3 regions of the Streptomyces sp. NPDC102437 genome follow, and region 3 is predicted to be linked to each of the others. Evidence: riboswitches for the same ligand, from Rfam matches in the RefSeq annotation. Region 3 holds a riboswitch; each other region holds the start of a gene.

Region 1 (7,717 bases), on a different contig from region 3:
TCGACGGACTGGCTCGCGATGGTGTCGCTGAAGGACAGGAACGGGCGGTCGACCTTCACCTCGAAGCCCGCGTCCTCCAGCTCGCTCGTGGCCTCGTCGACGTCCTTGCCGGTGACGTCCGGGACGTCGATCATCCGCGGCCCTTCGGAGACCGTGAGCGTGATGGTGTCGCCCTCGGCGGCCTCGGAGCCCGCACCCGGCGACTGCCGGGCGATGTCGCCCGCGACCTCGGGGGAATTGACCCGGTCGGGCAGCACCTTGGCCTTCAGCCCCTCGTCCGCCAGCGCGGCGGTGGCGTCCGCGACGGACAGCCCGCTGACGTCGGGGACGTCCACCGGAGCGCCCTTGCTGACCTGGAGGGCGACCGCCGTGTCCGGGTGGCGCTCGGTGCCCGCCACCGGGTCCGTGCGGATCACGTCGCCCCGGGCCGTCTCCTCGCTGAACTCCCTGGTGACCATGCCGGGCACCAGGCCGGCCTTCTTCAGCTCACGCCTGGCGTCGGCGATCGAGAGGTCCTTGACGTCGGGCACCTTCACGATCTCGGGGCCGCGCGAGACGACGAGCTTCACCGCGTCGTTGCCCCTGACGCGGTCGCCGGACCCCGGGTCGCTGCTGATGACCTCGCCGCGCTCCACGGTGTCGCTGTAGGCCCGGTCTACGCCCTTGAGCTCCAGACCGGCCTTCGCGAGCCGCTGCCGGGCGTCCTTCTCGGTCTGGCCGAGCAGAGAGGGGACCCGGGTGAACTGTCCGGAGTTGATGTACCAGACACCGGTACCGATCCCCAGCGCCAGCAGCACGGCGACAACCACGGCGATGACCGAGCGCCTCGGTCCGCGGCGGCGCCGGTCCTCCGGCGTGGCCCCAGGCGGCACCGGCGGGGGCATCTCCAGCCGGCTGGTGTGGTGCGAGACGCCCTGCCCGGCCGGGAGCAGCCGAGGGATCACGCTGGTGCGGTCCTCGGCGGCGTCGTGAACCTCGGCGGTGGCCTGAGGCGGTACGGCGTCCAGCTGGGCGTCGGTGAGGCCGGAGCGGGCCGCACGGGTCTCGGCGAGCAGCGTCACCGCGTCGAACGGGCGGGCCTCGGGGTCGCGGGCGGTGGCGCTCGCCACCAGGCCGTCGAGCTCGGCCGGGAGCCCCGGGACGGCGGCCGACGGCGACGGCATGGCCTCGTTGAGGTGTTGGTAGAGGACCTGGGCGGGGGTGTCGCCGCCGTGCGGCTTGGAGCCGGTCAGCATCTCGTACAGGACGACACCGCAGGCGTACACATCGGTGCGGGTGTCCGCGGTGCCGTTCTCTATCTGCTCGGGGGCGAGATAGGAGACCGTGCCCAGGACGGACCCGGTGGTGTTGGTGACGGCGCCCACCGCGCGTACGAGGCCGAAGTCGGCGACCTTGACCCGGCCGTCGTCCCCTATCAGGACGTTCTCCGGCTTCATGTCGCGGTGCACGAAGCCCGCCCGGTGCGCGGCGCCGAGCGCGGCGAGGACCGGCTCCAGGATGTCCAGGGCGGCCCTCGGCTGGAGCGCGCCGCGATCGCGCAGCACGTCGCGCAGGGTGCAGCCCGCGACGTACTCCATCGCGAGGTACACGTACTGCCCCTGGGCGCCCTGGTCGAAGACGGCGACCACATTGGGGTGCGCGAGCCGGGCCACCGACTTGGCCTCGCGGATGAAGCGCTCGACGAACGAGGCGTCGGTGGCCAGCGCCGGGTGCATCACCTTGAGGGCGAGCACCCGGTCGAGCCGGGTGTCCACGGCCCGGTAGACCGTGGCCATGCCGCCCACGGCGATGCGGGCATCGACGCGGTAGCGGCCGTCGAGCAGCTGCCCGACGAGAGGGTCCTGGAGGGTCGTATCCACGCAGGCGAGTCTACGAGCCGCCACGGACACGGCCCACCGGCCGGGGCGGACCCGGGGCCGTACTGCAGCCGAGCCGTGACAGGGACATGCGATCCGCCCGCGTGCCGGCGGCTCAGAAGGCCGGCCGCTCCGGGTCCAGCACCGCCCGCCCCTCGACCGGCGACGACGCCTCCGCGAAGTGACGGCGGGGAATCCGGCCGGCCCGGTACGCCAGCCGCCCGCCCTCCACCGCGTGACGCATCGCCGCGGCCATCAGCTCGGGCTCCTGGGCCCGGGTCACCGCGGACGCCAGCATCACCGCGGCGCACCCCAGCTCCATCGCGAGCGCCGCGTCGGAGGCGGTCCCGGCGCCCGCGTCGAGGATCACCGGGACCCGGGCCTGCTCGACGATCAGCCGGAAGTTGTGAGGGTTGCGGATGCCGAGCCCGGAGCCGATGGGGGAGCCGAGCGGCATCACCGCCGCGCATCCCACGTCCTGGAGCCGACGCGCCAGCACCGGGTCGTCATTGGTGTACGGCAGCACGGTGAAGCCGTCGTCCACAAGGATCTCCGCGGCGTCCAGCAGCTCGATCGGATCGGGCAGCAGGGTCCGCTCGTCGGCCACCACCTCCAGCTTGATCCAGTCGGTGCCGAGCGCCTCGCGGGCCAGCCGGGCGGTCAGCACGGCCTCGCCCGCGGTGAAGCAGCCCGCCGTGTTGGGCAGCACGCGGATGGAGAGCCGCTCCAGGACGGAGAGCACCGAACCCTGCACGGTCGGATCGAGGCGGCGCATCGCGACGGTGGTCAGCTCGGTGCCGGAGGCGGACAGGGAGCGCTCCAGCACGTCGAGGCTCGGCGCCCCGCCGGTCCCCATGATCAGCCGGGAGCCGAACGTGGTGTCGCCGAGGGTGAAGAGGTCGTCCGACATGATCAGCCTCCCTGGACCGCGGTCAGGACCTCGACGCGGTCACCGTTGAGGAGCGTGGTGGCGGCCCACTGGCCGCGCGGTACGACGGTCTCGTTGACGGCGGCCGCGACACCGGAGTGCGCGGTGGTGAGCATGGCGACGAGCGCCGCCAGGGTGGTGCCCCCGGCGAGGCGTCGGACCTCGCCGTTCACGGAGACGGAGAGGCGGGTCGCCCCGGAGAGCGGTGCGGGCTCGTTCATGCGGGCTGCTCCTGACGTACGGAGGCGGTGGCGCGGGAGAAACGGTGCGGGGTGAAGGGGCGGGCCGGCTCGGGCGGCTCGCCGCCGGTGAGGAACTCCGCCATGACGTCACCGGTGATGGGGGTGAGCAGCACGCCGTTGCGGTGGTGGCCGGTGGCGAGGTGGAGGCCGGGCAGGGCGGTGGGGCCGAGGAGCGGGGCGTTGTCGGGGGAGGCGGGACGAAGGCCGGCCAGGGTCTCGGTGAGCGGCAGCTCGGTGATGCCGGGGACCAGTTCGTGGGCGTCGCGCAGCAGCTCGTAGACGCCGCCCGCGGTGACGGTGGTGTCCCAGCCCATTTCCTCGCTGGTGGCGCCGACGACCAGCTCGCCGTTCTCGCGCGGTACGAGATAGAGGTGGCCGCCCCGGACCACGGCCCGGACCGTGCGGCTCAGGAACGGTGCGTACCCGGCGGGCACGGTCAACCGCACCACCTGGCCCTTCACCGGCCGGACCGGTGGCACCACCTCGTCCGGCAGCCCCGGCAGCCGCCCGCTGAGGCTGCCCGCGGCGAGCACTACCTGGTCGGCCACCGGCTCCGTACCGTCGGCGAGCACCGCCCCGGCGGCCCGGTCGCCCACCACGCTCAGGCGCTCCACCCAGCCGCGGTGGAAGACCACCCCGGCCCGTTCGCAGGCGGTCAGCAGGGCGGCGGCCAGCCGGCGGGGATCGATCTGGTGGTCGCCGTCGACCCGAAGGCCGCCCCGGACGCCCGGCGCGAGCATCGGCTCCAGCCGGCGGCACTCACGGCCGGTGAGCCACTCCGATTCGAGGCCGGAACGCTGCTGGAGGGCGTGCAGCTCCCGCAGATGGGCGCGGTCGTCGGAGTCCAGCGCGACGGCCAGGGTGCCGCAGGCGCGAAAGCCCGTCTCCCGCCCGCTCGCCGCCTCCAGCTCGGCCACGAAGGCCGGATAGCGGGCCGCCGAGGCGACGTTGAGGCCGAGCAGCAGCTGTTCGCCGTAGTGGAGTTCGGTGACGGCGGCCAGCATGCCGGCCGCCACCCGGGCGGCACCGCCACCCGGTTCGGGGTCGGCGAGCGCCGTGCGCAGTCCGCGCTGAGCGGCCCGCCAGGCCGTCACCAGGCCGATGATCCCGCCCCCGATGACCAGGACATCGGATCCGTTTCCGTTCCGAGCAGAACGCATGGGCTTCCAGCCCCTCCCTTCGCCGGCATGACCCGGATCAGGTTCGTACGGTCGGAGGCCGCCCAGCCTCCCTCTCAGCCCGGTGCGTCCGGGCTCCCGCGAGTGCTTTACGTTGGCCACCCTAAACCCAGTCCCATCGGACCAGTAAGGAGTGGTCACCGTGGCCCGTTCGCTCGACGGACTCGTCCTCGCCCCGGTCGCCGACCAGGCGCCCGGCCAGGTCGGCACCCGTACCCGCTTCACGTACCACGAGGACGACGGCCGGATCTGGGCCGAGTACGCGGGCGGCGACGTGGTGCGCGGCCATCTCGTCGGCACCCGGGACGGCGACACCCTGGACTTCCGCTACGTCCAGTTGAAGCAGGACGGAACGACGTCCAGCGGCCACTGCGTCTCCACCGTCGTCGACCTCCCGGACGGCCGGGTCCGGCTGGACGAGCGGTGGGCGTGGGAATCGCAGGAGGGCAGCGGGACGAGCACGGTCGAGGAACTCGCCCTTTCCTGACGATCCGTCAGGTGATTATGGTGTACGGGTGAGCGATCAGCAGCAGTCAGAGCAGCCGGACCGGCGGGCAGGACACCGCGTGGTCGTCGTCGGTGCGGGCATGGCCGGGGTGCAGACCGCGGTGGCCCTGCGGGAACAGGGCTTCACCGGCCCCGTCACCCTGATCGGTGCCGAACCGCACCAGCCCTACGACCGGCCCCCGCTGTCCAAGGCGGTGTTGCTCGGCAAGGCCGAGGACTCCGCCTTCGACATCGACTTCGAGGCGCTGGACATCGATCTGCAACTGGGCCGCGAAGTCACCGGCGTACGGCCGGGCGCGCACGAACTGGACACTCCGTCAGGGCCCGTTCCCTACGACAGCCTGGTCATCGCGACCGGTGCCGAACCCGTCGTCCTGCCCGGCACCGAGGGCGTTCCCGGCGTCCACCTGCTGCGCACCCTCGACGACGCGGCACGGCTGCGGCCGGTCCTCGACCAGCAGCACGGCGTCGTGGTCGTCGGCGCGGGCTGGATCGGCGCCGAGTTCGCCACCGCGGCCCGCGCCGCCGGCTGCGCCGTCACCGTCGTCGAGGCCGCCGACCGGCCCCTGGCGGGCGCGATGCCCGCGGAGGTCGCCGCCCCGATGGCCGCCTGGTACGCGGAGATCGGCGCCGAACTCCTCACCGGGGCCAGGGTCGAGAGCGTCGAGCCGGGCCGGGTGGTCCTTGCGGACGGCCGCACCGTCGCGGCCGGAGCGGTCGTCGTCGGAATCGGCGCCCGGCCCGCCACCGGCTGGCTGGCCGGCTCCGGCATCGCACTCGGCCCCGACGGATCGGTGACCGCCGACGGGGCGCTGCGCACCTCGGCGCCCGATGTGTACGCGGTCGGCGACTGCGCCTCGTTCCCCTCCGCCCGGTACGGCGAACGCCTGCTCGTCCATCACTGGGACAACGCGCTCCAGGGCCCGCGCACCGCCGCCGCCAACATCATCGGCGCGGCGGCCGGCGGCGCCCCGGAGCCGGTGGTGTACGACCCCGTGCCGTACTTCTGGTCCGAGCAGTTCGACCGGTTCGTGCAGTACGCGGGCCACCACGGGAGCGCCGACACCCTGCTGTGGCGCGGCGATCCGGCCGGGCCCGCGTGGTCGGTGTGCTGGCTGCGCGACGGCGTCCTGGTCGCGGTCCTGGCCGTCGGCCGGCCGCGCGATCTGGCACAGGGCCGCAAGCTCATCGAAGCGGGGGCGCGGCTCGATCCGGAGAAGGCCGGTGACCCGGCCGTACCGCTGAAGTCGGCGATCCGTCAGTAGGTGCACGGACAGCGTACGCTGGCGTCTTTTATGTGGACGACCTCTTGGAGGAAGGCAAAAATTAGTGCACTGTGCATCTTTTGGAGTGCTCATTTCATACTCTTCGAAGGACGCACATGTTCCGGCACAGATTGGCCCGCGCGCTGCGTGGAGTCTCCGTGGCTTCGGCGTTGACCGCCCTCGTCGGCGGCGCACTTGCCGCCCCGGCCTACGCGGGCGCCACGCCCAGGCCCGATTCCAACCCGGCCGTCGACTACCAGGACCCGATCGACGCGCTGCCACCGGTCTCCCGTCCGGACACCGAGAGCTGCTCGGTGACGGCTGTCGACCACGACTTCGGCTACACCCTCGGCGGACCGCCGTACACCACCACGCTCACCCCGCCCAAGCAGTGCGAGGGGCCGTGGAACAAGGTCGTCCTCGACTGGTCGGGCAGCGTGAAGGGGCGTCAGTACGACCGCCTCGCAGCGGTCTTCATCGGTGGCGCGGAGGTCTTCCGTACCAGCACCGCCGAGCCCGACGACGACGGCATCAGCTGGCACGTCGCCAAGGACATCACCGACTTCGCGCCGCTCCTCAAGGACCCGCAGAAGCTCCAGCTCGAACTGGGCAACGTTGTCAACGACACCTACACCGGGGTGTACAGGATCAAGCTGAAGATCACGTACTACCAGGCCGACAAGCGTCACCCGGCGGCCACCACGGCCGACCGCGTCGTCCCGCTCGGCGACACCGGCTCCGGCAGTGCCCCCTGGATGAGCGTCGGCAAGGGCGGCTCCACCCGCACCGAGGTCACCTTCCCGCGCAACCTGACCAAGGCGCGCCTGGAGGTCTACGCACGCGGTGGTGGCTGCGACGAGCAGTGGTTCGACGCGGTCCCCAGTGACCTGGCGGAAACAGCCCCCGACTACCTCTGCGGCGGCGGCCCCTACCGTGAGGTGCAGGTCGCGGTGGACGGACAGCCCGCCGGCCTCGCCCAGCCGTACCCCGTGGTGTATTCCGGCGGCATCGTGCCGACCCTGTGGCGCCCGATCCCGGCCATCGACCAGTTCAGGACCGAGGCGTACGACATCGACCTCACCCCCTTCGCGGGTCTGCTGGCCGACGGCAAGCCGCACGTCATCAGCATCACGCCGTACGGTGCGGCCGATGGCTGGATCGTCGACGGTTCGCTCTTCCTCGACACGGACGCGCACGCGTCCCGCACGCGCGGCAGGGTGACCACCAACACCCTCGGTCACACCCCGGTCGTGAAGACCGTCCAGACCCCGGGCGAGGACGGTTCCACGGACGTCTCCGTGTCGACCGGCCGCTCCTGGAAGATCTCGGGCTATGTCGAGACCTCGAAGGGCCGGGTCACCACCACCGTCGAGCAGGACTTCTCGTACAGCAACGAGGGCACGGTCTCCAGGACCGGCCGGCAGCAGACGGTGCACCAGCGCGACCACGGCGCCACCACGGTGACGACGAGGACCGGCGGACGCACCGAGGCCCGGCGGCACGCCTGGTCCTACCCCATCGACGTCGACATGGACATCCCGTTCTACGGCGACTACAACAACTACGACCTGAAGGCCGCCGTCACCCAGCGCCGGGTGCTCCTCGACACGTCCAGGAAGGGCTCCGCCCACGCGTGGCGCACGGACGCGGTCACGGACGACACGGTGGACTCGACCGGCAGTCTCGCCCGTGAGAACGGCGCGGTCCGGGCCGCCGACGGCGCCTCGTCCGAGACGTACCG
Region 2 (7,717 bases), on a different contig from region 3:
TTATGAGGATTGGGCGCCGCTGCGAATGGCCGGAGCGTCCAATCGTCCGGTGCGACCAGGAATGGGGGGAGCGCTCGCCGCTCCCTCGCGCGCCGGTGGCTCACTCCGTGGCGCGCGTCCCTCGAAGAGGTGAGATGAGACCTCTTCGAGACATCGACCATTTAGTAGGCCCACCGGGTTCGACGCATGACACACTACAGCCAAGCCCTTCAACGCCCTTGGTTTGCAAGGCATTTGACCTTTGATGATCATGCAAAAACGTGCCTGTCAACGAGTGAATATGCGACCAGGCCAACCACCCCTCCGAGCCCTACTATCGGCTCGCCATGACAGCAGCAGGGAAGCACCAGGTGAGCCGGACGGACACACCCCGGCGCGGCGGCCGGCAGGGACGAGCGGGAATCCGGGACGTGGCCGCCGCCGCCGGAGTCTCCATCACGACCGTCTCCGACGCGCTCAACGGCAAGGGCAGGCTCCCGGACGCCACCCGTCGCCATGTCCGCGAGGTCGCAGAGCGCCTGGGCTATCGCCCTTCCGCCGCGGCCCGAACCCTCCGTACCGGCAAGTCCGGCCTCATCGGCCTGACCGTGACGACCTACGGGGACGAACCCTTCACCTTCACCGAATTCGCGTACTTCGCGGAGATGGCCAGAGCCGCCACCTCGGCCGCGCTCGCCCGCGGCTACGCCCTGGTCATCCTGCCCGCCACCTCGCGACACGACGTCTGGTCGAACGTCGCCCTCGACGGCACCGTCGTGATCGACCCCTCCGACCAGGATCCGGTCGTCACGGAACTCGTGCGCCAGGGGCTGCCCGTCGTCTCGGACGGACGCCCGGCCGGAACGCTCCCGGTCACCGCCTGGGTCGACAACGACCACCGGGCCGCCGTCCTCGACCTGCTCGACCATCTCGCCGCCGCCGGCGCCCGCCGCATCGGCCTGCTCACCGGCACCACCACCGACACGTACACCCGCCTCTCCACCACCGCGTACCTCCACTGGTGCGAGCGCGTGGGCCAGGACCCGGTGTACGAGTCGTACCCCGCCCACGACCCGTGCGCGGGCGCGGTCGCCGCCGACCGGCTGCTCGCCCGCCCCGACCGGCCCGACGCCGTCTACGGGCTCTTCGACCCCAATGGCACCGATCTGCTGGCGGCGGCCCGCCGGTACGGCCTGCGCGTCCCCGAGGACCTGCTGCTGGTCTGCTGCAGCGAGTCCACCGTGTACGCGACGACCGAGCCGCCCATCACCACCCTCTCGCTCAAGCCGCGCAGGATCGGCACCGCAGTCGTCCAGCTCCTGATCGACGCCATCGAGGGTGTGGACCAGGACCGGCCGGTCGAGCAGGTCATACCGACCGAACTCATCGTGCGGACCTCCTCGCAACGCCGTCCACCCCGCACCACGGTCAGCGCACCCCGCTCTCCGGCAGGGGACTGATCAGGCGATTTCGGACCAATCGGCCAGTGAACCCGACGTGCGTCCGGATTCACCACCCCTGGTGCGTCACACAGCACGATCCGCATTCCTATGATGGGCGCACGACACCGCGGACCGCCCCGACCAGCAGGGCCCGTCAGGTGTACGGCGGCGCGACGGTGGTGGAGGGGTCGATGACACAGGGGGCCGGTCAGGAACCCGTGGTGCGGACGGCGACGTTGCGCGACTTCCGCGTACCGCCCTATGCCCAGAGCCCGGTGCCGCCTGCGTCACCGCACCCGGGCAACGCCATCCCCGGTCATATGCCGCCGGACGGTTACACCCCCACCGCGCGCGATCTTCCCGTGATCAACCGCGGTGACACCCTGCAGGTGCCGACCGTCCCCGACCCGTGCCCCGTCCCGGAGCAGGGTCGCGGACCGCTGTACGTCGTCGGCGACGTCCACGGCTATCTGGACGAGCTCCACGCCGCTCTCGCCGAGCAGGGCCTCATCGACGCCGACGGCAAATGGTCGGCGGGCAACGCCCGGCTCTGGTTCCTCGGCGACTTCACCGACCGGGGCCCGGACGGCATCGGGGTCATCGACCTCGTGATGCGCCTGTCCGCCGAGGCCGCGGCCGCCGGCGGCTACTGCAAGGCCCTGATGGGCAATCACGAACTGCTGCTCCTGGGCGCCAAGCGGTTCAGCGACACCCCGGTCAACTCCGGCGCGGGCACCGCCACCTTCCAGGCGGCCTGGCTGCTCAACGGCGGCCAGAAGAACGATATGGAGCGTCTCCAGGACGTCCACCTCCAGTGGATGTCCCGGCTCGACGCGATCGTCGAGGAGGACGGGCATCTGCTGATGCACTCCGACACGACGGCGTACCTCGAATACGGCACCACCATCGAGGACGTCAACGACACCGTGCACGCCATTCTCACGCGTAACGACGCCGACGAGTGCTGGGACCTCTTCCGCAAGCTCACCAAGCGGTTCGCCTTCCGCGACGAGTCGGGTCCGCAGGCCGTCCGGGAACTGATGTCGGCCTACGGAGGACAGCGCATCGTCCATGGTCACAGCCCCATTCCGTACCTCCTCGGCGAGGTCGGATCGGAGGACGGCGAGGACGGCTCCGGCCCCGTGGTCCACGGTCCGCACGTGTACGCGGACGGGCTCGCCATCGCCATGGACGGCGGAGTGACCATGGCCGGAAAGCTACTGGTCGTCCAGCTGCCCCTGCATGACTGACGCTCTTGCGGGAAGACGCTCCAGGACCTGACCACGCCGACCACTGGGCCTATTTCCGGAAACCCCCTGTCACCCCGTGCCGTGGGCGCTCTACCATCGGCGTATCAGTAGCAGGCTCTCCTCCGTTTCCGCCCAACTGCCCGTCTCCAACGGGCACTCAGGCCCGACGGAGCATCGGGGGATGCACATGAACAGCGCTCCGCACCTGCTGGCCGAGGACCGCCCCGAGTACGAGCGGATCCTCGATGACGCACTGCGTCATGCCCATGAACGGCCGGATCTGGCCGCGGTCGGCGAACGGCTCAACGCCGTCCAGCTGCGCACCATGGCGCTGGACGCCACGGAGCTGATCACCGCGACCGCCGCCACCGAGTACAAGCACTACGTGCAGGCCCGCGAGGAACTGCGCGGCCCTGCCGACGGGCCGGACCAGGACGTGCTTCCCGGCTTCGGCACAGGCCGTCCGCACCAGTCGGGCGCCGGCATAGGAGCCGTCGTCACGGTCCTGGCGCCGGTGCTCGCCGGCACTGCGGCGTTCATATTCCTGCTGGCGGGCTACCTGCTGAGGCTGCTCGACCCGGCGCCGTCCTTCGCCTCGACCATGGTCTCCGCCGGCTGGTTCTTCGCCGCGGTCACGGCCGCCGCCATCCTGGCCGCCGCCGTCGGGCTGCTCATCACGGCACTGCGCAACGGCTCGGAGTCGCAGCCCGTCGAGGACGACGAGGAGGAATTGCCGGAGGACGTGGCACGGGCCAGGGAGGCCTGGCGCCACGCCCTGCTGGAACGCGGCATCCTGCCGTTCCTGCGGGACGCGCTCGCCGATCCCGAGGCCGGGCCCGCCTCGCGCACACCGGTCCGCTCGGCGAACCGCATCCCGAAGGTCGGCTACAGCCCGCCGGACTTCTCCAGTCCGGGCGAAGGCCCGGCGGCGGGCCCCCGGCCGTCGTTCACCTCACCGGACTTCACCAGCCCCGACTTCGGCGGCCCCGAACACGAACTGGACTGACCGGGTCCGCACATCGGCCGGGCGGCAGGAGCGGTCGCCCCGAAGGCGGAAGCCTCCGGGGCGATACCTCGTCCCGGGTCCGGATCAGTCCGCGATCGGCAGATAGACCCGGTTGCCGGCCGCCGCGAACTCCTTGGACTTCTCCGCCATGCCCGCCTCGATCTCCGACTGCGAACCGCCGTGCTCGCGCCGGATGTCCTGGGAGATCTTCATCGAACAGAACTTCGGGCCGCACATCGAGCAGAAGTGCGCCGTCTTGGCCGGCTCGGCGGGCAACGTCTCGTCGTGGAACTCCCGTGCGGTGTCCGGGTCGAGGGCCAGGTTGAACTGGTCCTCCCAGCGGAACTCGAACCGGGCGTCGGAGAGCGCGTCGTCCCAGTCCTGCGCCCCTGGGTGCCCCTTGGCGAGGTCCGCCGCGTGCGCCGCGATCTTGTAGGTGATGACGCCGGTCTTCACATCGTCCCGGTTGGGCAGGCCGAGGTGCTCCTTCGGCGTGACGTAGCAGAGCATCGCCGTCCCCCACCACGCGATCATCGCCGCGCCGATGCCGGAGGTGATGTGGTCGTACGCCGGCGCGACATCGGTGGTCAGCGGGCCGAGCGTGTAGAACGGCGCCTCCTCGCAGATCTCCTGCTGGAGGTCGATGTTCTCCTTGATCTTGTGCATCGGGACATGCCCCGGTCCCTCGATCATGGTCTGGACGCCGAACCGCTTGGCGACCGTGTTCAGCTCGCCGAGCGTGCGCAGTTCGGCGAACTGCGCCTCGTCATTGGCGTCGGCAATCGAGCCGGGTCGCAGCCCGTCGCCCAGCGAGTAGGTCACGTCGTAGCTCGCGAGGATCTCGCAGAGCTCCTCGAAGTGCTCGTACAGGAACGACTCCTTGTGGTGCGCGAGGCACCACGCCGCCATGATCGAGCCGCCGCGCGAGACGATGCCGGTCTTGCGGCGGGCGGTCAGCGGCACGTACGGCAGGCGCACGCCGGCGTGGACCGTCATGTAGTCGACGCCCTGCTCAGCCTGCTCGATGACGGTGTCCTTGTAGATCTCCCAGGTCAGTTCCTCCGCCCGGCCGTCGACCTTTTCGAGCGCCTGGTAGAGCGGGACGGTTCCGATCGGAACGGGTGAATTGCGCAGAACCCACTCACGGGTGGTGTGAATGTTGCGGCCGGTGGACAGATCCATGACGGTGTCGGCGCCCCAGCGCGTCGCCCACGTCATCTTCTCCACCTCCTCCTCGATGGAGGACGTCACCGCGGAGTTGCCGATGTTGGCATTGACCTTCACCAGGAATCGCTTGCCGATGATCATCGGCTCGATCTCGGGGTGGTTGACGTTGGCCGGCAGCACGGCCCGGCCGGCCGCGATCTCCTCGCGCACCACCTCGGGCTCGACGTTCTCCCGGATCGCCACGTACTCCATCTCCGGGGTGATCTCGCCCCGGCAGGCGTACGCGAGCTGGGTCACCGGCTGCCCGTCCCGGCTGCGGCGCGGCAGCCGCGGGCGGCCCGGGAAGACCGCATCGAGGTTGCGCAGTCCGCCGCGCGGAGAGGTGTGCTTGAGCCCGTCGTCCTCGGGGCGGGCGGGGCGGCCCGGGTACTCCTCGGTGTCGCCGCGGGCGGTGATCCAGTTCTCCCGCAGCGGTGCGAGCCCGCGGCGGACATCGGTCTCGACGGTGGGATCGGTGTACGGACCCGACGTGTCGTACAGCGTCACGTCCTTGCCGTTGGTGAGGTGCACCTGACGGACCGGCACCCGGAGGTCCGGGCGCGAGCCCTGGACGTACCCCTTGTGCCAGCCGATGGACTTCCCGGCCTCGTCGCTCTGGTTCGAGGCAGGCGTGCGTGCGTCCGATGTGGTCATGAGACCTACTCCCTACGCCGGCATTACCCGGTAACAGGTTCGGCGGTCGGCGCAGCCTGTCCCGTACGGACGTACGGAGATCAGCGCCCTCTCAGCCCGGTGCTCCGAGCTCCCGCGTGTGCAAAGGTTCCCCCACGCTAGCGCCCCGTCCGGCCTGATGAACAGTGGACCCGTCTCTTCTTGCGATGATCGGCCGGTGACGTCCCCCCCTATCGACCTCGAAACGCAGGGCCATCAGCACGGTCACTCGCACAGCCATGGCCCCGCCACACCCGTCTCCAGACATCTGCGCAAAGTCATCGCGGCCGTACTGATCCCGTTCGCCACCGCCGTCCTCGTCGGTCTGGTGGCGCTCTGGCCGGGCGGTGCGCCGTCGCACGAGCGGACCGGCGTCGGGTTCGACCGGCAGACCCAGCAGGGAAAGGTGGTGAAAGTCGACATGGTGGACTGCAAGGAGGTGAACGCGGTCCAGACGCCCATGGACGGGGCCACCACACCACCCCCGGGGAGCACGAGGGGGCTTTGCAAGAAGGCCACGATCGAGGTGACGACCGGTCATGACAAGGGCCGGACCTTCACCGAGATCGTCCAGCCCGACGCAACGCGTCAGCTGCGCGACGGTCAGGGCGTGATCGTGGCGTACGCCCCCGACGCTCCCCGTGACCTGCAGTACTCGGTGACGGATGTGAACCGGAAGTTCCCGCTGACCCTGCTGGCCGGGATCTTCGCCCTGGTCGTGGTCGCGGTGGGCCGCATGCGCGGGGTGATGGCGCTGGTCGCGCTCGCCGTCTCGTTCGCCGTGCTGACCCTGTTCATCCTCCCGGCCATACTCCAGGGCTCCAATCCGCTGCTCGTCGCGGTGGTCGGGGCCAGTGCGATCATGCTGATCGCGCTCTACATGTGCCACGGCCTGAGCGCCCGCACCTCGGTGGCGGTGATCGGCACACTGATCTCGCTGCTGCTGATCGGACTGCTCGGATCGCTCTTCATCGGCTGGGCGAGCCTGACCGGCAACACCGACGACAACACCGGCCTCATCCATGGCCTGTACCCGCACATCGACATGAGCGGTCTACTTCTGGCCGGTGTCATCATCGGTTCGCTCGGGGTCCTCGACGATGTGACCGTGACCCAGACGTCGGCGGTCTGGGAACTCCACCAGGCGAACCCGACGTTGGGCGTGCGGGGGCTCTACCGGGCAGGGATCAGGATCGGACGCGACCACATCGCCTCGGTCGTCAATACGCTGGTGCTCGCCTACGCGGGCGCCGCGCTGCCGTTGCTGCTGCTGTTCTCCATCGCACAGAGCAGCGTGGGGACGGTGGCCAACAGCGAGCTGGTGGCGGAGGAGATCGTACGAACGCTGGTCGGCTCGATCGGACTGGTCGCCTCGGTGCCGGTGACGACGGTGCTCGCTGCGCTGGTCGTCTCCGCGGACCGCACAGGGCCCGGCCCGGAAGCCGGAGCTTCGGCGCCCGTCCGGACCGGGAAGGGCCGTCGTCGAAGGGCGAGGCCTTGAGCTTCTCCACGCTGAGCAATTCACCCATTCGGCAGGTGCCGTGTTCGACCGGCGAGCCGGTCGGCGGCGCCCTTTCCGCTCAGCCGGCGTTCTGTTCCTCGGCGAGAATCCGGCCCAGAGCGTCTTCCAGGTTGCCCTCGAAGTCACCCAGCGTGCACTCCTGCCCGAGTGGCACGAGCTTGTCGGTCCGGTCGAGAAACGCCACAAGTGGTGCCGTACCGGCCCTGAAGAGGGCCCGGTCCTCGCCGACCTGGAGCCGGATATGTACGTCGGACAACCCCTCGGGTTCAGTGGGACCGATATGCACATCACCGTCGCCACTGGGGCTGTTGAGGCCGTCGAGCAGCAGCTCACGGCCGAAAGCCCAGGTGACGGGGGCGTCACCGGGCAGATGGAAGGTCATCCGGATCGCATACGGATCACAGACCTCGTACCGGAGCTCCACCGGGATCCGGAAAGAGAGCTCCTCGGAGACGAGGAAGCTCATCATGACCTCAGCTTGAACCGACTCGCGCATCGTTCAACCCCGCAGTAGATGAATCTGGCCAGGAATGATCCCCCGTGGCCCTATTGACGCCATCGTGGTGCACGCGATAGCAGATCACAAGGAGTGATTTTTCAGATACTGATAGAGAACACGAACGAACGCAAGAGGTTGGCC
Region 3 (7,717 bases):
GCCGGTGCCCGGACTCCCCTTCGATCCGTACCGCGGCCTGCTCTACACCCCCGACGCGCTCTACGAGGGGCTGTCGGACGGCGGCTACGCGGCCACACCGGACGCCCGCGCGTACCGCTGGTTCCAGCGGACCCGGGCGAACGGCGACACCCTCGCGTCGATGCTGCGGGCGCTGCACGACGACGCGGTCTCCGACGCGCTGGACGAGTTCCTGACCGGCGCCCGCGTGGTCGGGGTGATGGGCGGCCACGCGACGGCCCGCGGCAGCGCCCCGTACGCGGCCGCGGCCCGGCTGGGCCGGACCCTGGCCCGAGGCGGTCTGACCGTGGCCACCGGCGGCGGGCCCGGCGCGATGGAGGCCGCGAACCTCGGGGCGTACACGGCGCCGCACCCCGATCCCGTACTGAACGAGGCCTGCGCGCTGCTGGCCACGGCCCCCTCGTTCACCCCGTCGGTCACCGACTGGGCACTGGCCGCCTTCGGCGTCCGGCGGCGCTGGCCGGGCGGCGGCGGTTCCGTCTCGATCCCGACCTGGTTCTACGGGCACGAGCCTCCGAACCCGTTCGCGGACCGCATCGCCAAGTACTTCGCCAACGCACTGCGCGAGGACGGACTGCTCACCCGCTCCACGGCAGGCGTGATCTTCCTGCCCGGAGCGGCCGGCACCGTACAGGAGATCTTCGACAACGCGACGCCGAACTACTACGGCTCGCTCGGCGGACCGACCCCGATGGTGCTGGTGGGCCGCGCCCACTGGACACGCGCCCTGCCCACGTGGCCGCTGCTGCGCGCGCTGGCCGCCGGCCGGGCGATGGAGTCCCTGATCGTGCTCGTGGACACGGTGGACGAGGCCCCCGAGGCACTCGCCCGGCTGTACGCGTAGGTCCCGTCCGGGCTCAGCAGGACGCGAGCCGGGCCACGAGCGCGTCGAAGAAGGCCTCCCAGCCGTCCTCGGCCGCCGCGTACTGCTCGGCCGTGAGGTTGCCGCCGCGCTGCCGGAAGACCATCTCGGTGGTCCCGTGGCCGCGGTCGGTGAAGGTTGCGGTGACGGTCTCGCCCTCGACGTCGGCGGGCGCGGAGGCGTCCTTCAGGGTGAACACCAGCCGCTCCGGGGCCACCACCTCCCGGTAGACGCCGTGGAACGGCATCTCGGTGCCGGGCACCACCATGACCAGGTTCCAGGCGCCGGCCGGCCTGACGTCCATCGACACCCGGTCGAGCGGCACCTCGGCGTCGCCGCCGTACCAGGCCGCGAAGTGCTCCGGCGTCGTCCAGGCCGTGAAGACCTTCTCCGGCGGGGCGTCGAGGATGCGGGTGATGTCGATGCCCTCGCGTGCTGACTCGGTCATGTCCCTGTCCTTCCGGATCTGCCGCACGGTCCCGGGGCCGCCCGCGAGGGCGTCCCACCGGGTCCCTGGGCGGCCGGCGCCGCACTCCGGCGCATCCGGCAATCCTCCGGCCGATGGGCGGCTCCCGCGACCGGTGCGCGCCGTCCCCGGGCAGCCTTGGGCGGCGGTCAGAGCCGGGCGGGCAGGACCACTGTCTCCGCCGCGTCGAAGCCCGCCCCGATCGTCGTGCCCTCCTCGGGGACTTCCCGCAGCGCGCACTCCGCCTCCAGCTCCGGACCGCTCTCAGGCTTCAGCCGCACCGCGACATGATTGCCCCGGAACGTGCGCGTCCCGACCACACAGCGCAGCCCCTCGTCCAGGGCGCCGATCTTGACCCCGGCCGGCCGCACCAGCAGATCGCACGCCCCCTGCGGCGAGCCCTTCGGCACCGGCACCCTGCCCCACACCGTGTCGGCGACGGCACCGGTCACCGTCGCCCCGACCACGTTGTCGAAGCCGAGGAACCGGGCGACGAAGGCGGAGGCGGGCCGCTGCCAGACCTCCAGCGGGGTGCCCACCTGGGCGATCCGCCCGTCACGCATCACCACCACCCGGTCGGCCAGGGCGAACGCCTCGCCCTGGTCGTGGGTGACGGCGAGCACCGTGGTGCCCAAGCGGCCGAAGAGCGTGCGCAGCTCGACGACGAGCCGTTCCCGCAGACCGCGGTCGAGCTGGCCGAGCGGCTCGTCCAGCATCAGCAGCTTGGGGCTCGGGGCTAGGGCCCGGGCCAGGGCCACGCGCTGCTGCTCACCGCCGGACAGGGCGGCGACGGCGCGCCGCTGGGCGCCGGGCAGGCCCACCATGTCGAGGAGTTCGCCGACCCTGTGCTCCTGGTCGCGGCGCGAGACCCCGCGCATCCGCAGCCCGAAGGCGACGTTGGCGCCGACGTCCCGGTGCGGGAAGAGCTGGTGGTCCTGGAACATCAGGCCGAGCCCACGCCGGTGCACCGGCACCCCGGCCTGGTCCGCGCCGTCCAGCAGCACCCGGCCGCCGTCCGGCGGGTGCAGTCCGGCGACCACCCGCAGCAGGGTGGACTTGCCGCTTCCGCTCGGCCCGAGCACACAGACGATCTCGTGCTCGGCGACCTCCAGGTCCACCGCGTCGATCGCCGCCCGCTCGCCGAAGCGAACCGTGGCCGATTCCAGTGTCAGCATTCCTAGAACTCCCCGGACCGGTCCGTGCGGATACGTTCGAGCAGCAGCAGCGAGACGGCGCAGACCACCATCAGGATGGTGCTCAGCGCCATCGCCTGGCCGTAGTTGAGCTCCCCGGCCCGCCCAAGCAGCCGGGCCACGACGACCGGCAGCGTCGGGCGGTCGGGCCTGGCGATGAACACGGTCGCGCCGAACTCACCGAGCGAGACGGCGAACGCGAAACCGGCCGCGACCAGCAACGCCCGCCGCACCAGCGGCAGATCGACCTCCCGCCAGACCCGCAGCGGCGACGCCCCGAGCACCGCGGCCGCCTCCCTCAGCCGCGCGTCCACCGCGCGCAGCACGGGCAGCAGGGTCCGTACGACGAAGGGCACACCGACCAGCGCCTGAGCGAGCGGCACCAGGATCCAGGAGGTCCGCAGATCCAGCGGCGGTTTGTCCAGGGTGATCAGGAAACCGAAGCCGACGGTGACCGCGGACACCCCGAGCGGCAGCATCAGCAACGCGTCGAGACCGCGCACCAGCCGGCCGGCCCGCCGGGTCAGCGCGGCGGCGGCCAGCCCGCCGATGACCAGCGCGATGACCGTCGCGACCAGCGCGTACTGCAGGGAGTTCCAGATCGCTTCGAGCGGCGCGACCAGGAACGTACCGCCGCCCGCGTCCACGGAGGACAGGGCACGGTAGAAGTCGAAGCCATGCCCGCCGGTGGTGTCCAAGGAGCGCTCGACCAGCACACCCAGCGGCAGCAGGATCAGCAGCAGCACGGTCAGCAGCACCCCGCCGAGCAGCGCCCACTGCCCGGCGCCGCGCGGCCTGCGGACGGTCTGCGCGGGGTCGACCAGCTTCAGCGCGGTCTCCCGGCGCCGTACGGTCCAGGCGTGTACGGCGAGGATCGCGCCGACCGCGGCGAACTGCACCAGCGTCAGCACAGCGGCCGTCGGCAGGGCGAGCAACTGCGCGGTCTGCCGGTAGATCTCCACTTCGAGGGTGGCGTAACCGGGGCCGCCGAGGATCTGAACGACACCGAAGGAGGTGAAGGTGAAGAGGAAGACCATCAATGCGGCGGCGGCCACGGCGGGTGCCAGGGCCGGCAGGGTGACCCGTCGCCAGGCGGCGAACCGTCCCGCGCCGAGCACCCTGGCGGCCTCTTCCTGCCGGGGGTCGAGCTGGGACCACAGCCCGCCCACCGTCCGTACGACCACCGCGTAGTTGAAGAAGACATGGGCGAGCAGAATCGCCCAGACGGTGGTGTCGAGCCGTACGCCCCAGAGTTGGTCGAGGAATCCGCCGCGTCCCAGCAACGCCAGGAAGGCCGTCCCGACGACCACGGTCGGCAGGACGAACGGCACCGTGACGACCGCCCGCAGCAGTTGTTTGCCGGGGAAGTCGAAGCGGGCGAAGACATAGGCGCCGGGCAACGCGATCAGCAGGGTCACCGCCGTCGAGGCGAGCGCCTGCCAGGTGGTGAACCAGAGGACGTCGCGGATCTCCGGCCGGGTCAGCACCTCGCCTATCCGGCCGAGCTGCCAGACGCCGTCCACCTTCAGGCCCCGGCCGACGATCGCCGCGACCGGGTAGGCGAAGAACAGCGCGAAGAACGCGACGGGCACGGCCATCAGGCCGAGCCGCACCGCGCTCCCGCGCCGGGCCTTCGCGCGAGCGGCAGCCGCGTGCGCGGACCGCGGGCGGGGAGTCTTCCCGCCCGCGTCCGTTCCGCGTACGGGACTCTTCGTTACTTCACTACGAGCGAGGACCACGACTGGACCCACTGCTCACGGTTCTTGGCGATCCGGTCCGGGGCCACGGTCGTCGGGCTGGCCACCGTCGCGCCGAACTCGGTGAAGAGTTCCGGCAGCGCCGCGTCCTTGACCACCGGGTTGACGAACATGTTGAGCGGCATGTCCTCCTGGAACTTCTTGCTGATCAGGAAGTCCAGCAGTGCCTTGCCGCCCGCCTCGTTCTTCGCCCCCTTCAGCAGACCGGCGAACTCGATCTGGCGGAAGCAGGTCCCGGTGGCGACACCGGTCGGGGCCTCGGCCGGCTGCGGCTTCGCGTACAGCACCTCGACGGGCGGGCTGGATGCGTACGAGACGACGAGCGGCCTGTCTGCCTTGGCTTTCTTTCCGCCCGCGGAGCCGGAGAACTCCTCGTTGTACGCCTGCTCCCAGCCGTCGACGACCTTGACGCCGTTGCGCTCCAGCTTCTTCCAGTAGTCCTGGTAGCCCTTCTCGCCGTAGGTGGCGACGGTGCCGAGGAGGAAGCCGAGACCGGGCGAGGAGGTCCCTGCGTTCTCGGTGACGAGCAGGTCCTTGTACGCGGGCTTCGCCAGGTCGTCGAAGGACCGGGGCGGCGCGAGCTTCTTGTCGGCGAAGTACTTCTTGTCGTAGTTGACGCAGATGTCACCGGTGTCGATCGGGGTGACCCGGTGCTGGTCGGCGTCGAGCCGGGTGTCCGCCGCGACCCGGTCGATGCCCTTCGCCTCGTACGGCGTGAAGAGCCCGCTGTCGAGGGCGCGGGAGAGCAGCGTGTTGTCGACGCCGAAGAACACGTCGCCGCGCGGGGAGCCCTTGGTCAGGATCTCCTGGTTGAGCGCGACACCCGCGTCGCCGCTCTTCAGCACCTTGACGGTGTATCCGGTCTCCTCGGTGAACTGCTTCAGCACGTCCTTGGAGGCGTTGAAGGAGTCGTGGCTGACGAGGGTCACGGTCTTGGAGCCCGAGCCCTTCGTGCCGCCGGAACCGGAGGACGTGTCGTCGGAACTCCCGCACCCGGCGAGTGCGGTGACGCCGAGCGCGGCGGCGAGGGCCGAAGCCGCGAGCTGCCTACTCCTGCGCGTGGTGATCATTTGTGTATTCCTCCTGGGTTTTGGCCAGGAAGAGACGCGGCCCTGCCCGCGGTAAGCGGGCAGGGCGCAACAGCATGAGTTGATGACCGAACTTCCTACCCGGAATGACCCGGGCGAGGTTCAGAGGGTCTGCGGCCGACCTGTCCTCGGTGCCGCACTCTCAGCGCTGTGGCGCTCCCCTGTCGGAATATGAAGTTGATTTCGGGCCCAGATTACACGGGCCCTATCGGCCTCAGCGCTCGGCCGCCGCCAGCTGACCGCAGGCCCCGTCGATCTCCTGGCCGCGGGTGTCCCGCACGGTGACCGGCACCCCGTGGGCGGCGATCGCCTCGACGAAGGCCTTCTCGTCCTCGGGCCGCGAGGCGGTCCACTTGGAACCGGGCGTGGGGTTCAGCGGGATCAGATTGACATGAACCCGCTTGCCCTTGAGGAGCCGGCCCAGCCGGTCACCGCGCCACGCCTGGTCGTTGATGTCACGGATCAGCGCGTACTCGATGGAGATGCGGCGGCCGGACTTCTCCGCGTACTCCCACGCGGCGTCCAGCACCTCGCCGACCTTCCAGCGCGTGTTCACGGGAACGAGGGTGTCGCGCAGTTCGTCATCCGGCGCGTGCAGCGAGACGGCGAGACGGCACTTGAAGCCCTCATCGGCGAAACGGAGCATCGCGGGCACCAGGCCCACCGTGGAGACCGTGATCCCGCGCTGCGAGAGCCCCAGCCCGTCCGGCTCCGGGTCGGTGAGCCGGCGGATCGCGCCGACCACCCGGTTGTAGTTGGCGAGCGGCTCGCCCATGCCCATGAAGACGATGTTGGAGAGCCGCGCCGGGCCGCCGGGGACCTCGCCGTCGCGCAGCGCCCGCATCCCGTCCACGATCTGGTGGACGATCTCGGCGGTCGACAGATTGCGGTCGAGGCCGGCCTGCCCGGTGGCGCAGAAGGGGCAGTTCATCCCGCATCCGGCCTGCGAGGAGATGCACATCGTCACGCGATCCGGGTAGCGCATCAGGACGGACTCGACGAGCGTCCCGTCGTGCAGCTTCCACAGCGTCTTGCGGGTGGTGTCGTCGTCGCAGCTGATGTGACGGACCACCGACATCAGGTCGGGGAACATCGCCTCGGCGAGCTTGTCCCGCGACGCGGCCGGGATGTTGGTCCACTCCGCCGGGTCGTGCGCGTACCGCGCGAAGTAGTGCTGCGAGAGCTGCTGGGCGCGGAACGGCTTCTCGCCGATCGCGGCGACGGCTTCCTTGCGCTCGGCGGGCGTGAGGTCGGCGAGATGCCGCGGCGGCTTCTTGGCTCCGCGGGGCGCGACGAAAGTGAGTTCTCCGGGCTTAGGCATGGTTCATCCAGTGTCGCAGACAGAACAGTGAGGGCCCGCCGTCCTGTGGACAACGGGCCCTCACTCGTAAAATCGCAGGTCAGGAATGCTTTCTCAGCTGGATCCGACGAACAGCACCAGCAGCAGCCAGACCACCGGGGCGGTCGGCAGCAGCGAATCCAGCCGGTCCATGATGCCGCCGTGCCCCGGCAGCAGCGTGCCCATGTCCTTGATCCCGAGATCCCGCTTGATCATCGACTCGCCCAGGTCACCGAGGGTCGCGCTGGCCGCGACCGCGAGCCCGAGCAGCAGCCCCTGCCACCAGGAACCGCCGTCGATCAGGAACTGCATGCACAGCGCACCGGCGACCATCGCGAAGGCGACGGCGCCGAACAGACCCTCCCGGGTCTTTCCGGGGCTGATGCGCGGCGCCAGCTTGTGCTTCCCGAAGCGCCAGCCGACGGCGTACGCACCCGTGTCGCTGACCACGGTCAACAGCAGGAAGGTGAGCACCCGCTGCGGCCCGTCGTCGGCGGTCAGGAGCATGGCGACGAACGTGGCGAGGAACGGTACATAGAACACCGCGAACACGCCGGCCGTGACGTCCTTGAGGTAGCCCTCGGGCGGTGCGGTCATCCGCCAGACGAGCACCGCCAGCGCGGTCAGCGCCATCGCCACCCAGGCGCCTTCGGCGCCCTGCGCGTAACCGGCCACCACCATCGCCGCGCCGCCCACCGCCAGCGGGACGAGCGGCGCCTTGATGCCCTTGCGCTCCTGGAGCCGTGAGGTGAGCTCCCAGAGGCCCACGACGACGGCGACGACGATCACACCGACGAAGACGGCCTTCACGATGAACAGCGAGGCGACGATGACGGCGCCGAGCCCCACACCGACCCCTATGGCGGCTCGCAGATCACGGCCCGCACGTTTCTTCTGCGGGGGCGGCGGCGCGGTGGGCATGGGCTCCTGCGGCTTCTCGTCACGGAACAGGGGGCCGCCGCTCAGGCGTCCG

The links. A riboswitch is a leader RNA that binds a small molecule or an ion and turns the genes downstream of it on or off. The one in region 3 is predicted to bind thiamine pyrophosphate.
Region 1: it holds a riboswitch for thiamine pyrophosphate, as region 3 does, so the genes downstream of both, thiO (glycine oxidase ThiO) here and ACIRJP_RS23055 (thiamine ABC transporter substrate binding subunit) in region 3, are expected to answer to the same signal.
Region 2: it holds a riboswitch for thiamine pyrophosphate, as region 3 does, so the genes downstream of both, thiC (phosphomethylpyrimidine synthase ThiC) here and ACIRJP_RS23055 (thiamine ABC transporter substrate binding subunit) in region 3, are expected to answer to the same signal.

The regions. Positions count from the first base shown of each region.
Region 1 covers NZ_JBIWKI010000002.1:86,686-94,402, forward strand. The annotation lists gene pknB (Stk1 family PASTA domain-containing Ser/Thr kinase) at 1-1,859, opposite strand, end outside; gene ACIRJP_RS03715 (thiazole synthase) at 1,972-2,766, opposite strand; gene thiS (sulfur carrier protein ThiS) at 2,769-3,005, opposite strand; gene thiO (glycine oxidase ThiO) at 3,002-4,186, opposite strand; TPP riboswitch at 4,184-4,296, opposite strand; gene ACIRJP_RS03730 (hypothetical protein) at 4,347-4,691, shown strand; gene ACIRJP_RS03735 (NAD(P)/FAD-dependent oxidoreductase) at 4,720-5,976, shown strand; gene ACIRJP_RS03740 (peptide-N4-asparagine amidase) at 6,135-7,717, shown strand, end outside.
Region 2 covers NZ_JBIWKI010000005.1:293,410-301,126, reverse strand. The annotation lists gene ACIRJP_RS09620 (LacI family DNA-binding transcriptional regulator) at 327-1,439, shown strand; gene ACIRJP_RS09615 (metallophosphoesterase) at 1,613-2,671, shown strand; gene ACIRJP_RS09610 (hypothetical protein) at 2,853-3,677, shown strand; gene thiC (phosphomethylpyrimidine synthase ThiC) at 3,762-5,537, opposite strand; TPP riboswitch at 5,530-5,663, opposite strand; gene ACIRJP_RS09600 (YibE/F family protein) at 5,695-7,056, shown strand; gene ACIRJP_RS09595 (SsgA family sporulation/cell division regulator) at 7,136-7,573, opposite strand; gene ACIRJP_RS09590 (IclR family transcriptional regulator) at 7,675-7,717, opposite strand, start outside.
Region 3 covers NZ_JBIWKI010000018.1:30,575-38,291, forward strand. The annotation lists gene ACIRJP_RS23035 (LOG family protein) at 1-883, shown strand, start outside; gene ACIRJP_RS23040 (SRPBCC domain-containing protein) at 897-1,349, opposite strand; gene ACIRJP_RS23045 (ABC transporter ATP-binding protein) at 1,517-2,542, opposite strand; gene ACIRJP_RS23050 (ABC transporter permease) at 2,545-4,158, opposite strand; gene ACIRJP_RS23055 (thiamine ABC transporter substrate binding subunit) at 4,275-5,387, opposite strand; TPP riboswitch at 5,462-5,578, opposite strand; gene rlmN (23S rRNA (adenine(2503)-C(2))-methyltransferase RlmN) at 5,620-6,726, opposite strand; gene ACIRJP_RS23065 (phosphatidate cytidylyltransferase) at 6,820-7,717, opposite strand, start outside.